Regions from separate parts of the Mesorhizobium sp. BR1-1-3 genome, predicted to be linked through region 1. Evidence: predicted binding sites of a transcription regulator. Region 1 holds the regulator's gene; each other region holds the start of a gene.
What was found. Region 1 encodes PhoB, which activates phosphate uptake and scavenging genes when phosphate is short. Its sites were predicted from a motif close to TGTCATNNANCTGTCAT; they were not measured.
Positions count from the first base shown of each region.

Region 2: a site for PhoB is predicted at 2,085-2,101, ahead of ugpB (sn-glycerol-3-phosphate ABC transporter substrate-binding protein UgpB). Genes of this name have one in related genera too.
Region 3: a site for PhoB is predicted at 1,766-1,782, ahead of LB559_RS09580 (ceramide glucosyltransferase). Genes of this name have one in related genera too.
Region 4: a site for PhoB is predicted at 1,737-1,753, ahead of ppk2 (polyphosphate kinase 2). Genes of this name have one in related genera too.

Region 1 is NZ_JAIUIC010000006.1:238,234-242,182, reverse strand. Features, by position in the region: gene pstB (phosphate ABC transporter ATP-binding protein PstB) at 1-507, shown strand, start outside; gene phoU (phosphate signaling complex protein PhoU) at 534-1,241, shown strand; gene phoB (phosphate regulon transcriptional regulator PhoB) at 1,258-1,947, shown strand; gene LB559_RS15985 (ROK family protein) at 1,964-3,211, opposite strand; gene xylF (D-xylose ABC transporter substrate-binding protein) at 3,481-3,949, shown strand, end outside.
Region 2 is NZ_JAIUIC010000006.1:96,380-100,328, reverse strand. Features, by position in the region: gene LB559_RS15295 (EAL domain-containing protein) at 1-1,803, opposite strand, end outside; gene ugpB (sn-glycerol-3-phosphate ABC transporter substrate-binding protein UgpB) at 2,165-3,475, shown strand; gene ugpA (sn-glycerol-3-phosphate ABC transporter permease UgpA) at 3,634-3,949, shown strand, end outside.
Region 3 is NZ_JAIUIC010000003.1:471,812-475,760, forward strand. Features, by position in the region: gene argF (ornithine carbamoyltransferase) at 1-75, shown strand, start outside; gene LB559_RS09570 (Hsp33 family molecular chaperone) at 186-1,217, shown strand; gene apaG (Co2+/Mg2+ efflux protein ApaG) at 1,265-1,657, opposite strand; gene LB559_RS09580 (ceramide glucosyltransferase) at 1,891-3,042, shown strand; gene LB559_RS09585 (O-succinylhomoserine sulfhydrylase) at 3,050-3,949, opposite strand, start outside.
Region 4 is NZ_JAIUIC010000001.1:551,418-555,366, reverse strand. Features, by position in the region: gene LB559_RS02805 (DUF982 domain-containing protein) at 1-145, shown strand, start outside; gene LB559_RS02800 (hypothetical protein) at 212-364, opposite strand; gene LB559_RS02795 (aldo/keto reductase) at 541-1,584, opposite strand; gene ppk2 (polyphosphate kinase 2) at 1,863-2,783, shown strand; gene LB559_RS02785 (dihydrofolate reductase family protein) at 2,835-3,482, opposite strand; gene hemB (porphobilinogen synthase) at 3,700-3,949, opposite strand, start outside.

The DNA of each region.
Region 1 (3,949 bases):
GCGCGCGTCGGCATGGTGTTCCAGAAACCCAATCCGTTCCCAAAGTCGATCTACGAGAACGTCGCCTATGGGCCGCGCATCCACGGATTGGCCAAGCGCAAGGCCGACATGGATCAGATCGTCGAGTCCAGCCTGAAGAAGGCGGCGATCTGGAACGAGGTCAAGGACCGTTTGCAGGAACCTGGCACGGGTCTTTCCGGTGGCCAGCAGCAGCGCCTGTGCATTGCACGCGCCATCGCCGTGTCACCCGAGGTGATCCTGATGGACGAACCGTGTTCGGCGCTCGACCCGATCGCCACCGCTCGCGTCGAGGAACTGATCGACGAACTGCGTCAGAACTATACGATCGTCATCGTCACCCATTCGATGCAGCAGGCAGCGCGCGTGTCGCAGCGCACCGCGATGTTCCATCTTGGCTATCTGGTCGAGGAGGGCGCCACCGACAAGATGTTCACCACCCCCGACGACAAACGCACCCAGGACTACATCACCGGCCGGTTCGGCTGATCTCAGGCATATGAGGGACGAAGATCATGGGTGAACATACCGTCGCATCTTTCGATGAGGATCTGGAGCAGATCAGCCAGCTGATCCGCGACATGGGCGATCTCGCCCGCTCGATGGTCGGTGGCTCGACCAGGGCTTTGCTCAATTCGGACAATGCGCTGGCGCAGCGGGTGGTTTCCGATGACGCCATCATGGATGCACGCCAGCGCGAGCTGGACGATCGTGCCATCACGCTGATCGCCAAGCGCCAGCCGATGGCCAACGATCTGCGTGCGGTGGTCGGTTCGATCCGCATGGCCGGCGACCTCGAGCGCATCGGTGACCTTGCCAAGAACATCGCCAAGCGCGTCGGCACTGTCGGGCTGAGCGTCACGCCGCACGACCTTTCGCATTCGATCGACGCGATGGCGCAGCTGGTGCTGATCCAGGTGCAGGGGGTCGTCGACGAGTATGCCGCCGCTGACGCGGCAGCGCTTGCCACGCTCAGAAACAATGATGAACGCATCGACGTCAAATACACATCGGTGTTCCGCGAACTGCTGACCTACATGATGGAAGATCCGCGCAACATCACGGCGTGCACGCACCTGTTGTTTTGCGCCAAGAACCTCGAGCGGATCGGCGACCACGTGACCAACATCGCCGAAAATGCCTATTATGTTTTGACCGGCACGCAGTTGCCAGCCAACCGTCCGAAGCAGGACGAGACGGCAATGTCCGCGCCAGCGGCATGACAGGGGTGACCAGCCGATGATCGCGCCACGCATCATGGTGGTGGAGGATGAGGAGCCGCTAGGCGTGCTGCTCCGCTACAATCTCGAATCCGAAGGTTACCAGGTCGAGGTGGTGACGCGCGGCGACGAGGCCGAAATCCGGCTGCAGGAGAACGTTCCAGACCTTCTGGTGCTCGACTGGATGGTGCCTGCGGTTTCCGGTATCGAACTCTGCCGCCGGCTAAGGATGCGTCCCGAGACCGAGCGGCTGCCGATCATCATGCTGACCGCGCGAGGCGAGGAAAGCGACCGCGTGCGCGGCCTCTCGACCGGTGCCGACGACTATCTGGTCAAGCCTTTCTCGACGCCGGAGTTCATGGCCAGGGTCAAGGCGCTGCTGCGCCGGGCCAAGCCGGAAGTGCTGTCCAGCGTGCTCAAGGTCGGCGATATCGTGCTCGATCGCGAATCGCACCGTGTCTATCGCAAGAAGAGCGAGATCCGGCTCGGGCCGACGGAATTCCGCCTGCTTGAATTCATGATGCGCCATCCAGGCCGCGTGTTCTCGCGCAGCCAACTGCTCGACAATGTCTGGGGCGAGACGATCTACATCGACGAACGCACGGTCGATGTGCATGTCGGACGGCTGCGCAAGGCGGTCAACAACGGCCGCATGCCCGATGTCATTCGCACCATCCGTGGGGCGGGTTACGCCATTCGCGAGGACTGAACTCCCTCGTTTGAACTCACGCCACGTTCTTGCCGCCGAAACCGGATCTCGCCTGCACGCCCGGCGCAAAAATCTCCTGATCGACGAAGATCAGCGCCCGCATGGCGCAGCCTTCGCGGATCAGCGGCAGTTCGTTCGGCTCGGTGTCGAAGGAAATCGACTTGGAATGCTGGCCGCCGGCGGTCTGGGCAATCGCTTGCCGCAATGCCGGCTCGATCAGGTCGAAGGCGGCGGCGCTGACGCCGACCATGGCGACCGGCGCCGGATCGATCAGCGCAAACAGGCTGCCGAGGCCGTAGCCGAGCGCTTCGCCGGCCTTGCGATAGGCTTCCCGTTCGGGCCCGTCCTTTTCGCGGGCGGCAGCAGCCAGGGCGCGCATGTCGGCGTCGCTGACATCGGCGACGGGCTCTGCATCCTCGCCCATCTGCCGCGCGTTGCGCCAGATGGCATAATTGCCGGCATAGGCTTCGACGCAGCCGCGCCGTCCGCAGCGACACAGCGCGCCGTTCGGCCGATGGATCATGTGGCCGAATTCGCCGCCCGAGGAATGGGTGCCGGTGAACAATTCGCCCTTCAGCACCAGCCCCATGCCGATGCCGTGCGACAGGAGGATGGCGATGAAATCGTCGCGGTAACGATCGGGGTCGCGCCAGCGCAGCGCCACCGCCATCATGTTGCAGTCGTTCTCCATAATGGCGGGGATGCCGAACTCCTCTTCGAATATGTCGGCGAAGGCGATGTCGGTGTGCGGCGTGATCGGCGACCACAGCATGGCGCGGGCACGGGTGTCGGTGATGCCCTGGACGGCCAGCGCGATACGAGCGATGCTGCGCACGTCCAGGTCGGGATCTTCCAGGCGGCGCCGCACGATTGCCGTGCACTCACCGATCAGCGAGTCGCGCGACATCGTCAGCGTGTCGAGCCGGCGCTGTTCCTCGGATATTACCTGGCCGGCATAGTCGATGACGGCGACCGAGAGGAAGTTCAGCGACAGCACCACGGTCATTACCGCGGCCGCTTCCGGATTGAGGCTGAGGCCGACCTGCGGACGGCCGCGTTTGAGCGAGCCGGCCTCGCTCGGCTTGCTTTCGGTCAGGATGCCTTCGACGATCAGGTCGGATGAGATCGCCGAGATCGTCGAATGGCTGAGGCTTGTGGTTGCGGCGATCTCGGTGCGCGACGGCTGTCCGGCGCGGCGCACCGCCGCGATCACCATCGCGCGGTTGCGGCGGCGCAAATCGTCGTGGCGGATTCCGACCGACATGCTCTTTCATATCCTCCCGGTCGCCGCGGTTCTTCCTGCCCTGGAACGCTGTCGGTGACGCGGTCAAATACTGGCAGAAGCCGCGCGCCGTGTCATTTATTTATTCCGAGACCCGAAAAAAATTCGAAACGACATCAAAATCCATCAGAATCGATGTTGACAGCGTTCGGGCGTTGGCCCAGTATTTTTTCGAGGCTCGAAAAAATAGGGCCTCTGTGCCGGCCCTCGGGCCAGTTTGGTCGCGCCATACGCGGCGCAGGGAGGATAATATGAAAAGATTCACAGCCGCCATCCTGGCGGGTGCCGCCATGTCGCTGACGCTCGCGTCTGTCGCGCAGGCGAAGGACAAGGTCGTCGGCGTTTCGTGGTCCAATTTCCAGGAGGAACGCTGGAAGACCGACGAGGCCGCCATGAAGACGGCGATCGAGGCCGCCGGCGACAAGTACATCTCCGCCGATGCGCAGTCCAATCCCGGCAAGCAGCTTACCGACGTCGAAAGCCTGATCTCGCAGGGCGCCAATTCCCTGATCATCCTGGCGCAGGATGCTTCGGCCATCGGCCCGGCCGTGCAGAAAGCCCTGGACGAAGGCATTCCGGTCGTCGGCTATGACCGGTTGATCGAGAACAAGGATGTTTTCTATCTGACCTTCGACAACAAGGAAGTCGGCCGCATGCAGGCCCGCGAAGTGTTCAAGGTCAAGCCGGAAGGCAACTACGTCTTCATCAAGGGCTCCGGTG
Region 2 (3,949 bases), 140 kb from region 1:
TTCGCCAATCTGGCCAATGGCGCCGCTGTCTTCGGCCACCGGGATGAATATGGCCGGCGACACGTCGCCGCGCGTCGGATGCCGCCAGCGGACCAACGCTTCGAAGCCGACCATCTTTCCGCTGCTGATCTCTTTCTGCGGCTGGTAGACGAGATAGAACTCCTGGCGTGCGACCGCCTGGCGCAGTTCGTGCTCCATGACGCGCTTGTCGCGGGCCTCGGCCCCCATCGATGCTTCGAAATAACGGTAAGTGTCCTTGCCTTCGGTCTTGGCCCGGTAGAGTGCCGTATCGGCGTGGCTTATCAGGCTGGCCTGGTTTTCGGCATCCGACGGATACAGCGCAATGCCGATGCTTGCCGACACAAGGCCGCCGCCGACCGAGAGCCGGTTTTCCTCGCGCATGGCGGTCAGCACCGCGTTGGCGATACGGCCCGCCTCCAACGGGTCGGCCAGGTTCGGCGCGATGATGGCGAACTCATCGCCGCCCAGCCGCGCCACCATCTGCCCTGGACGAAGGATACCGGTCGCGCACTGCGCAACCTTCTGCAGCATGGCGTCGCCTGCGCCGTGCCCATACAGGTCGTTGACCTCCTTGAACCGGTCGAGATCAAGCAGCAGAAGCGCAAGCTGGCCGCCTTTCCTGGTCCGGACCATCGCAGCGATTTCCGTCTCCAGCCGGCCGGAAAAGCTGCGGCGATTGGCCAGTCCGGTCAAGGGATCGAAATGGGCAAGCCGCAGGATCTCCTGTTCCGCCTTCTTGCGCTCGCGAATGTCGCGGACCGCGACCACGTTGTGCGGTTTGCCACAGTAGTCGATGCTCCTGGCGATCAGCTCGACAGGAATGCTCGTGCCATCGCGACCGCTCAATTCGGCCTCCTGCGGCTGTTCGCCGAAGCCCGACACATCGGATCCGAAGAGATCGCCAAGCTGCATTCCGTTCAGGGTCGCTGTTGCTATGCCCGTCAGTGCCGCAATGCTGTCATTGGCACTGATGATGCGGTTGCCGTCGCAGACGATCAGCCCCTCCACGGCGGCATTGGCCAGGCCGTGCATGCGGTCGACCTCGAGCTTCTGGCGACGGAAGCGCAAATCGATCCACAGCGCCGATGCCGACAGAACCAGGATCACCAGTGTGGCGGCGGCGGCGGCGAAAGCCTGCGAGGTCGGCTCGATCGTGTATTCGGATATGACGATCGAGGGATCGGGGAAGATCGAGACGGCACCCATACCGATGAAATGCAGGATGCAGATCGCCAGCGTCAGCAGCACCGCGCCGCCGGATGTCGCCTTCAAGGAGGGGCGGCGCTGCACGACACGCAGCGCCAGCGCCGCGAGCGTTACGCCGGCCAGCAGGGAAACGGCGACAAGCAAGAGGTTCCACTCGATACGGCCCTGAACCTCGAACGCCGCCATGCCGATGTAGTGCATGGCTGCGATACCGCCGCCCAGCACGGCGCCGCCGACGAGATGATAGTCGAACTCATCCCGCAAGGTGGCGATCCACATGCCGGCTGCCGTCAAAGTGACCGAAGCAGCGAGCGAAAGCACGGAGAGTGCCGGATCATAAGCACTGGGTATGCCCGGTGTGAATGCGAGCATGGCGATGAAGTGCGTTGCCCAGATGCCAAAGCCGGTCGAAGTGGCCGCGATCATCAGCCAGGCAAGCCGGTTCCGATCTGTGGAACGGCTTATGTGCTGAAGCAGGTTGACAGCAGAGAAGCAGGAAATTCCGCAGATCAGCGCGGCGAGTGCGACCAGTCTCAGATCATGTTCGTTGACGATACAATTGTAGACCGTCAGCATTTATTTCACCTGAGCTTTGGAAATAAACAGGGCAGCAGGATTGAGTAGCGCGTTGCCGTTGAGGGATCGATAAAGTCGGCTGCAACCTTGGCGTGTCTCTTCGGGTTGCTGCGGCTGCAATCAGGGCTGACACGCCGAAAGCCAGCTTGACGGTCCCGACGGTGGTTCCTGGCGCGCTTGTCGTCGCGCTAAGCCGGCTAACCGCATCGCTCTCCATGCCTCCAAGCGGAGGCGAGCGTTGCGTCAGGTAAAGGGTGAAGTTCGTCGATCTGCAACAAAACCGTTGTCTGATTGTCATGAGCGACACATATTGCCTTCGCGGGAGTGCCCCCTTTCGCCAATGACAAACGGGAGATGAAACATGAAGTCCTTCGGCTTCGCGGCCGGTGTTGCCGCTACCTTTATGACGCTTTCCTCAACCTCCGCTTTTGCCGTCACGCAGATCAGTTGGTGGCACGCCATGACTGGCGCCAATGCCGAAGTCGTCGACAAGATCTCCAAAGATTTCAATGCCAGCCAGAGCGACTATGAGCTCGTTCCGGTGTTCAAAGGCACGTATCCCGAGACGCTGAATGCCGGCATTGCCGCCTACCGCGCGGGCCAGGCGCCAGACATCATCCAGGTGTTCGACGTCGGCACCGGCGTGATGATGGCGGCCGAAGGTGCCATCAAGCCCGCAGCCGATCTGTTGACCAGCGCTGGAATGACCTTCGACAAGAGCCAGTATCTGCCAGGCATAGTCGGCTATTATTCGAAGCCGGACGGCACCATGCTCTCCTTCCCCTACAACTCCTCCTCGCCGATCCTTTATTACAACAAGGATATCTTCAAGAAGGCTGGTCTCGACGTCGATAGCCCACCCAAGACCTGGAATGAAGTGTGGGAAGACGCCAAGAAGATCAAGGCGAGCGGCGCGGCCGCCTGCGGCTACACCTCGACCTGGCTGACCTGGATACATCTGGAGAATTTCGCGGCCTGGAATGACGTGTCATGGGCCACCCAGCAGAACGGTCTGGCCGGCGGCGATGTCGAGCTCAAGATCAACGCGCCGATTTTCGTCAACCATTTCCAGGCGCTGGCGGACCTCGCCAAGGACGGCACCTTCAAATATGGCGGCCGCACCTCCGAAGCCAAGCAGATCTTCCTTGCGGGCGAATGCGGGATCATGACCGAATCGTCCGGCGGGCTTGGCGATATCGTCAAGTCCGGCATGAATTACGGCATTGGCCAATTGCCGTATGACAGCGACGCCAAGGGTGCGCCGCAGAACACGACGCCGGGTGGCGCCAGCCTGTGGGTTTTCGCGGACAAATCCGATGAGGAATACAAGGGCGTCGCGGCCTTCTTCGCCTACCTGTCGAAGACCGAGGTGCAAGAATACCTGCACCAGAAGTCGGGTTATCTGCCGGTAACGCTGGCGGCTTATGAAGCGACCAAGAAGTCCGGTTTCTATGACAAGAATGTCGGCCGCGAGACCCCGATCCTGCAGATGACGGGTAAGACGCCGACCGACAATTCCAAGGGCGTACGTCTGCCGAATCTGCCGCAGGTGCGCGATATCCAGAACGAGGAGTTCGAGAAGATGCTCGCCGGCCAGCAGACCGCGCAGCAGGCGCTCGACAATGCGGTTACGCGTGGCAATGCCGCGATCAAGGAAGCGCTGGGGAATTAGAGCGAGCGCAGGTCCTTGCTCTACGGCGCACCTACCTGTCCCGCCGGGCATCTCCCCTCGGTGAGGGGAGTTTTGCCGTGCCTTGCGATTTCGCCAATGGTCGATGATGCCCAGTCCGAGACGCTCATCAAAGCCATCTTGGCGGAGAGGGGTGCCGCATGGTGCCGCCCGCCTCATCACCTCGGAGTGGCTCCGTGACCCCTCGCGTCGTGTTCCCCAACAAGGTCCTTCCCTACCTGCTTGTGGCGCCGCAACTGGCCATCACGCTCGTTTTTTTCTACTGGCCGGCCGGTCAGGCGTTCTACCAATCCATGCTCAGGCAGGATCCGTTCGGGCTGAGGACCAAGTTCGTCTGGTTCGCCAATTTCAGGAAAGTGCTTGCCGATCCGGCCTACCTGAACTCGATCAAGGTCACGGTGGTGTTTTCCCTTGCGACCGCTATCGTCGCCATGTGCGTGGCGCTCCTGCTTGCGG
Region 3 (3,949 bases), on a different contig from region 1:
TCGGTGGTCTTCGACGAAGCCGAGAACCGGCTCCATGCCCAGAAGGCCGTGCTTGCCTGGTGTCTAGGCGCTTGAAGTGTCTGGGCGCTTGATCCCTGGGAGCTTGATCTGCGGGCGTGTGATGCCTATTTGCGCCGCATCACGCAAATCAAGCGCGTTTCGACGCATGCGCCCCGGAGGGCGGCATGGCCGCGCCCTGGAGCTTTGTCATGTTGGAAACCTATCAAGTGACTGAACATCACCCCAAACTCGGCGAATTCGGCTATGCCGGCGACGATCACGTCGTGCCGTTCGAGGTCGGCCCTCTCGACGTGCGCGGCCGCACGGTCCAACTCGGGCCGATGCTGGACGCCATCCTCAGCCGCCACGATTATCCCGAGCCGGTCGCCCGCCTGCTGGCGGAGGCCTGTGTGCTGACCGTGCTGCTCGGCACTTCGCTGAAGTTCGAGGGCAAGTTCATCCTGCAGACCCGCACCGACGGGCCCGTCGACATGCTGGTTGCGGATTTTTCCACGCCCTCGGCGCTGCGCGCCTATGCGCGTTTCGATGCCGACCGGCTGGAAGCGCTGGTCGCGGCGGGCGAAACCTCCCAGCAGACGCTGCTCGGCAGTGGCGTGCTGGCGCTGACCATCGACCAGGGCGCCCATACGCAGCGCTATCAGGGTATCGTCCAGCTCGATGGCGAGACCCTGGAAGACGCGGCACGCACCTATTTCCGTCAGTCGGAGCAGATCCCGACGGATATCAGGCTGTCGGTGGCCAAGCTTTTGACGCCCGGTCCCGGCGGCGCCCGCGAGCAATGGCGCGCCGGCGGTATCCTGGCGCAGTTCCTGCCGCAGTCGCCCGAGCGCATGCGCGTCCCGGACCTGCCGGGCGGCGATGGCGATCCGCGTGAGGAGATCCACGATCCGGTCGACAATTCCTGGCAGGAGTTGCTGGCTCTGCTCGGCACCATCGAGCCGACCGAACTGATCGACCCCACGATCGGCGCCGAGCGGCTGCTCTACAGGCTGTTCCACGAGCATGGCGTGCGCGTCTTCGGCGGCGTTCCGGTCGCCGACCAGTGCTCGTGCTCCAGGGACAAGATCCGCGGCATCCTCGAGGGTTTTTCCGCCCAGGAGATCAAGGACAGCACCGAAGACGGCGGCATCCACGTCGCCTGCGAATTCTGTTCGAAGCAATATGATTTCGACCCGGCGGAATTCGCGGCCCAGTAGAGTAGAAACCACGCCTCACCGGTCGCTCCGCGGCCGGTGAGGCGAAATCAATTCACCGTCCGCCGCGTCCCCGGCAAGTCCAGCGAAAACGCCGGAATGGCGACGTCGAACGTCTCGCCCCGCTTGTTGCGCATCGTGTAATGCCCGACCATGATGCCGGACGGTGTCGAGAGCGGGCAACCGGACGTATACTGGTAACTGTCGCCGGGATTGAGTTCGGGCTGGTCGCCGACCACGCCGGGGCCGCGCACTTCCTCGACCCGGCCGGTGCCGTCGGTGATGTGCCAATAGCGCGACAGAAGCTGCACGAAATCGTCCGACTGATTGTCGATCGTTATCTGATAGCCCCAGACATAGCGGTTCTCAGAGGGATCCGAACGGTCCTCCAGATAGAACGGCCTGACCTGCACTTCGATGTTGCGCGTGACGGCGCTATACATAAGCGGCTCCAAAAAACGGTTCCAGCGGAACTTTCGGCGCTCCGTGCGGTTAGGTCAACCGATCGAAGCCTCCTCTGGCCGACCTCGCGGGCAGGTGCCGACAAAGAATGTCATTTAAGTGACATATGACAATGATGGTGTGCGCGGACTGGTGACGCGCGACTCGGGCGCTCTGCTGAACTGTTGAAACCGGCCGTCTTGCGGACCGGTTTTCCTGGAGTGACCGGATCTCGATGCAACTCACTCTCATATCCGCCACGCTTTCAACCGTCCTCATCCTCTCGAATCTCGCCAGCATCGTGCTCGCCGCGTCGCGTCTGAGACGGCGTCGCACCATTGCGCCGCCGGCCGGCAAGCCGCGGCCGGTGTCGATCGTCGTGCCGTCGCGCGGCGTCGAGCCGTTCACGCAGGAGACGCTGGAGCGCGCCTTCTCGCTCGACTGGCCGCGCTATGAGCTGATTTTCTGCGTCGCCCATGCCGACGATCCGGTGGTCAAATTGATAAACAGGACGATCGTCCGGTTTCCGAAAGTGCCGGCCCGGCTGCTTGTCGGCGACGACCGCATCAGCGCCAATCCGAAACTCAACAATTGCGTCAAGGGCTGGGAAGCGGCGCGGCACGACTGGGTCGTCCTGGCCGATTCCAACGTGCTGATGCCGAGGGACTACATCCAGCACCTGATGGCTGCCTGGCGGCCCGGCACCGGCCTTGTCTGCTCGACGCCGATCGGTTCGCGGCCGGCCGGCTTCTGGGCCGAGGTCGAATGCGCTTTCCTCAACACGCTGCAGGCGCGCTGGCAATATGCCGGCGAGGCGCTCGGCCTCGGCTTTGCCCAGGGCAAGAGCATGCTCTGGAACAAGCCGATGCTCGATGCCAATGGCGGCATCCGCGCGCTGGCCGCCGAGATCGCCGAGGATGCCGCTGCGACCAAGCTGGTGAACAGTCTCGGCCTGCGCGTCAATCTCGTCGCCGCCCCCTTCGAGCAGCCGCTTGGCCGGCGCTCGTTTGACGAGATCTGGTCGCGTCAGGCCCGTTGGGCGCGCCTGCGCCGCGTCACTTTCCCGCTGTTCTTCGCACCCGAAATCCTGACCGGCGCCGTGGTGCCGCTGGTGCTTGCGCTGATTGCAGCGGCAAGCGCCGGCTTCAGCCTCTGGGCAACCGCCCTTGCCGTGCTGGCGGCCTTCTATCTTCCGGAGTGCGCCCTGGCCTGGTCCAAGGGCTGGTACCTGTCGCCACGCATGGTCGCCGCGATCATGGCGCGCGACCTGATCCTGCCGGCGATGTGGGGGCGCGGTTGGCTCGGCGGCGCCGTCGACTGGCGCGGCAATGCGATGACCATCGGCACCAAGACGGCCGAGCTGGAAGAGACGCCGTCCGGCGCCTGAAGGCCTCCTACCTGGCCTTCAGCGCCTGCGCGATGTCCTCGAGCAGATCGTCGGCATCCTCCAGGCCAACCGACAGCCTGAGCGTGCCCGGCCCGATGCCGAGCTCGGCGCGCGCCTCGTCGCTGAGATTTTTGTGCGTCGTCGTCGCCGGGTGGGTGATCAGGCTCTTGGCGTCACCGAGATTGTTGGAGATCAGGACGATGTCGAGCGCGTTCTGCAAGGCGAAGGCCGCCTGCTTGCCGCCCTTGACGTCCAGGCAGATCAGCGTCGAGCCGCCCGACATCTGCTTCTTGACGATGTCGGCCTGCGGATGGTCGGCGCGGCCGGGATAGATGACGCGCGCGATTTCCGGCCGTTCGGCCAGAAAATCCGCGATCCGGCCGGCACTTTCCGTCTGCTGGCGTACGCGCAGCGGCAGCGTTTCCAGGCCCTTCAGCAGCGTCCAGGCGTTGAAAGGCGAAAGGCTTGGGCCGGTATGGCGGAAATAGTCGTGCAGGTTCTCGTCGATCCACTTCTTGTCCGACAGGATGACGCCGCCGAGACAGCGCCCCTGGCCGTCTATGTGCTTGGTCGCCGAATAGACGACGATATGGGCGCCGAGCTGCAAGGGCTTCTGCTGCAGGGGCGTGGCGAAGACATTGTCGACGATCAGCCTGGCGCCGATCGAATTGGCAAGCGAAGCGACAGCGGCGATATCGACCACTTCCAGCGTCGGATTGGTCGGGCTTTCCAGGAAGAACAGCTTGGTGTTCGGCTTGACCGCCTTTTCCCAGTTGGCGATGTCGGTGCCGTCGACCAGCGTCGCCTCGATGCCGTATCTCGGCGCCAGCGTCTCGACCACCCAGCGGCAGGAGCCGAACAGCGCGCGTGCCGCCACGATATGGTCGCCGGCCTTGGCGCTGCACAG
Region 4 (3,949 bases), on a different contig from region 1:
CAAGCGCAGCCCCAAGCATCGCGCGGCCCTGCAGGCCTGCCATGACGCACTCGCCGGCGACAAGCCGGCGATGAACGCCAGGCGCGCCTTCATTGCGGCGGCGCGCGAAGTGGACGTCTTTGTCAGCGACAAGGCGCCGGCCTGACACAAGGCGACATCCGAGGCGGCAATCCGGATTGAGGCACGGCCCGCATCTGCGGGCCTTTTGCCGTCACTTTGCCGTTTCGGTTTCGGCTTCAGTCTCGTCTTCGGGCTTCGAACGTTCCCTCGCTGCAACCTTGGCTGCCAGCTTCTCGGCCTTCTTGGCCGCCTTCTGGCGGTCGCGTTCCTTGCGTTCCTGATCGTAGTTTGGTGGTCGCGCCATATCGGCTCCTTTTTCACTGCCTCGCGGCTCTGGTCCTGCCTAGGAGCATTAGCCGTCAAACACAACAGCTGAAGCGATAGTGCGTCGATGATGGCCAGGCTTGCAAGATGCGCGCCGCAATGATGGGGCCACGCCCATCATTGCGGCGGCGATACCTATCGCCATCGATTTGCCGATCAGATGCCGCTTCGGTCAATCACCAGATCGGCGGCACCAAAGCGGTCCTTTGCCGTCAGCTGCTGGTGCCAGTAGGGATAGAGCAGGGGCGGCCGGCTGACCGCGTCGAGGCGCTCGCGCTCCTCGCCCGAAAGCACCAGGCTTGCCGCCGCGATGTTGTCCAGGAACTGCGTTTCCGTCCTGCCGCCGATCACCAGGGAACTGATGGACGGCCGGCCAAGCAGCCAGGCCAGCGCCACCTGCGCTGCCGACACGCCGCGCTGCGCGCCGATCTCCACAAGCACATCGACGATCCGCCACAGCCGGTCCTCGTCGCGGATCGGTGGTTCCGACCAGCCCGCGAGTTGGCGGGCGGTGGGGCTGTCACGGCGGTATTTGCCGGACAGCAATCCGCCGGCAAGCGGGCTCCAGACCAGAACGCCCAGCCCCTGGTCGACGGAAATCGGCAGCAGTTCGTACTCCGCTTCGCGCGCTTCCAGCGTGTAGTGGATCTGCTGCGTGATGAAGCGCGGCTGATGACGGCTGTCGCTGATGCCGAGCGCCTTCATCACCTGCCAGCCGGAATAGTTGGAGCAGCCGACATAGCGGATCTTGCCCTGGGCAACCAGCGTGTCGAGCGCGCCGATGGTTTCCTCCAGCGGCGTCACGCCATCCCATTCGTGCAGGAAATAGATGTCGATGACGTCGGTCTTGAGCCGCTTCAGGCTCTTCTCGCATTCCCGAATCAGGTGATGGCGCGACAGGCCTTCGTCGTTTGGACCTTTGCCGATCCGCATCCGTGCCTTGGAGGCGATCAGCACGTGGCCCTTGCGCTTGCCGCCGAGCGCTTCGCCGATGATTTCTTCGGAAATGCCGTTCGAATAGACATTGGCGGTGTCGATGACATTGATGCCGGCGTCGATACAGAGATCGATCATCCGGCGCGCTTCGTCGAGATCGGTCTTGCCGACCGCCGAAAAAGCACCGGCGCCACCGAACGTCATGGTCCCCATGGTCAGTGTCGATACTTTCAGGCCGGAACGGCCGAGGGTGCGGTATTCCATGTCGTCCTCGCGATTGCATTGGGAAAGGGCTGGGGAGGGCCGCCCGAAAGTGGCCGCTATTTGTAGGACAATTTGGGCGACGTGTCTCCATGCCAGCGCGGCGGATCGATCATGCCTGGCTGGACCGACAGCGGTGGTGACCATGCTCGCGCTGCAATAAAACCGTCATTGCAGGCCTATATGGAAGTCGGCTCAGGTGTTGCCGTTCCCGGGCTGTAGGCCGGGAGTTTGGGGCGCCGGACGTGGATCGACAGAGCTTGCAAGTGGAGCAGCCGATAATGACCGAGCTAAAACAGAATTCTCCGGCCAGGGATTGGCTTGAAGCCGAGCTCGCCGACACGCTTGACGAAGACTATGAGCTCGAAATGTCGGAGCCGGCGCTGTCGATGGAGATCGCCAAGATCTACAAGAACTCGCATCCGCCTTCGATCGATCGCATGCAGTATTTTCGCGACCTGATCACCCTGCAGTCCGAATTGATCAAGCTGCAGTCCTGGGTCGCCCACCACAAGAAGAAGCTGGTGGTGATCTTCGAGGGACGCGATTCGGCCGGCAAGGGCGGTGTCATCAAGCGCATCACCCAGCGCCTCAACCCGCGCATCTGCCGTGTCGTCGCACTGCCGGCGCCGACGGAGCGCGAAAAGTCGCAATGGTATTTCCAGCGCTATGTCCCGCATCTGCCGGCCGGCGGCGAGATCGTGCTGTTCGACCGCTCATGGTACAACCGCTCGGGCGTCGAGCGGGTGATGGGCTTTGCCCAGCCCGATCAGGTCGAAGAATTCTTCCACGACGTGCCGGAATTCGAGCGCATGCTGGTCCGCTCGGGCATCACCGTGGTCAAATACTGGTTCTCGATCACCGACGAGGAACAGCAGATGCGCTTCCTGATGCGCATCCACGATCCGATGAAACAGTGGAAACTGTCGCCGATGGACCTGCAGTCGCGCGTGCGCTGGGAGCAGTACACCAAGGCCAAGGAAGAGACCTTCGCCCGCACCAACATCCCGGAAGCGCCCTGGTTCATCGTCGAGGGCAACGACAAGAAACGCGCGCGGCTGAACTGCATCGACCATCTGCTCAAGCAGCTGCCTTACGAGGAAGTGCCGCACGAGGAGATCACTTTGCCGGAGCGCGTCTTCAACCCCGAATACGAACGCCAGGTGCTGCCGCGCGAGCTCTACGTGCCGGAGAAGTATTGAGGCAGACGAAGCTGCGATCTCCCCCACGAGGGGAGAGATTGGCTCTCCACCTTACGCCCGCTTGATGGTGACGTGCGTTGCGAGCGGGGTCGCCACCTGCTCGCTGCAGATATAGCCGAGCTTGAGCATGTCCAGGCCGGCAAAAAGGTTCTCGCCCGTGCCCAGCAGCACCGGCGCGATCGCCAGATGCATCTCGTCGATCAGTTTTTCCTGCAGATATTGCCGTATGGTGGCGACGCCGCCGCCGACCCGCACATCCTTGCCGCCAGCGGCAGCCTTGGCCTGTTCAAGAGCTGAATGGATGCCGTCGACGACGAAGTGGAAAGTGGTGCCGCCCTCCATCGTGATCGGTTCCCGCTTGTGATGGGTCAGCACGAAAACCGGCACATGATAGGGCGGGTTGTCGCCCCACCAGCCTTTCCAGCTGTCGTCAGGCCATTCGCCGCGGATCGGTCCGAACATGTTGCGGCCGAGGATCCAGGCGCCGACATTTTCGAAGCTGCGCGCCGCGAACGCCTCGTTGACGTCGGTGGTGCCGCCGTCTTGTCCGAGCACCATCTCGCGGAAGGTGCGGGTGTCGACAAACCACTTGTGCAAGGATTCCCCACCGACGCCGAGCGGATTTTGCAGATCCTGATCGGGACCGGCGCCATAGCCGTCGAGCGATAGGGTGAAAGCGTTAACGCGAAGTTTGGACATGCGAGCCTCCTCGATAACCGATTGTGTTTTGCAAGCAGTTTTTTGTAACAAACCGATTGTGAATTGCAAGCGGTATTTTCAAGCTCAAACGGAGCCCACGCAACGGTCAAGTGGCCCTCGCTATGGATTCCCCGGCCAAGAGCCGGAAACTGGTATGGATGTCGAAGCGGATTGGCCGACATTGCTCGCCGCGACCGGCCGTCGTCGCGAAGAGAAATTACCCCTTCAGCATCTCCGCCACTTCGGGTGCGAAATAGGTCAGGATGCCGTCGCAGCCGGCGCGCTTGAAGGCGAGGAGCGATTCCAGCATTGCCTTCTCGCCGTCGATCCAGCCATTGGCACCTGCCGCCTTGATCATCGAATATTCGCCCGACACCTGATAGGCGAAGGTCGGCATCTGGAACTCGTCCTTCAGCCGCCGGATGATGTCGAGATAGGGCAGGCCGGGCTTGACCATCAGCATGTCG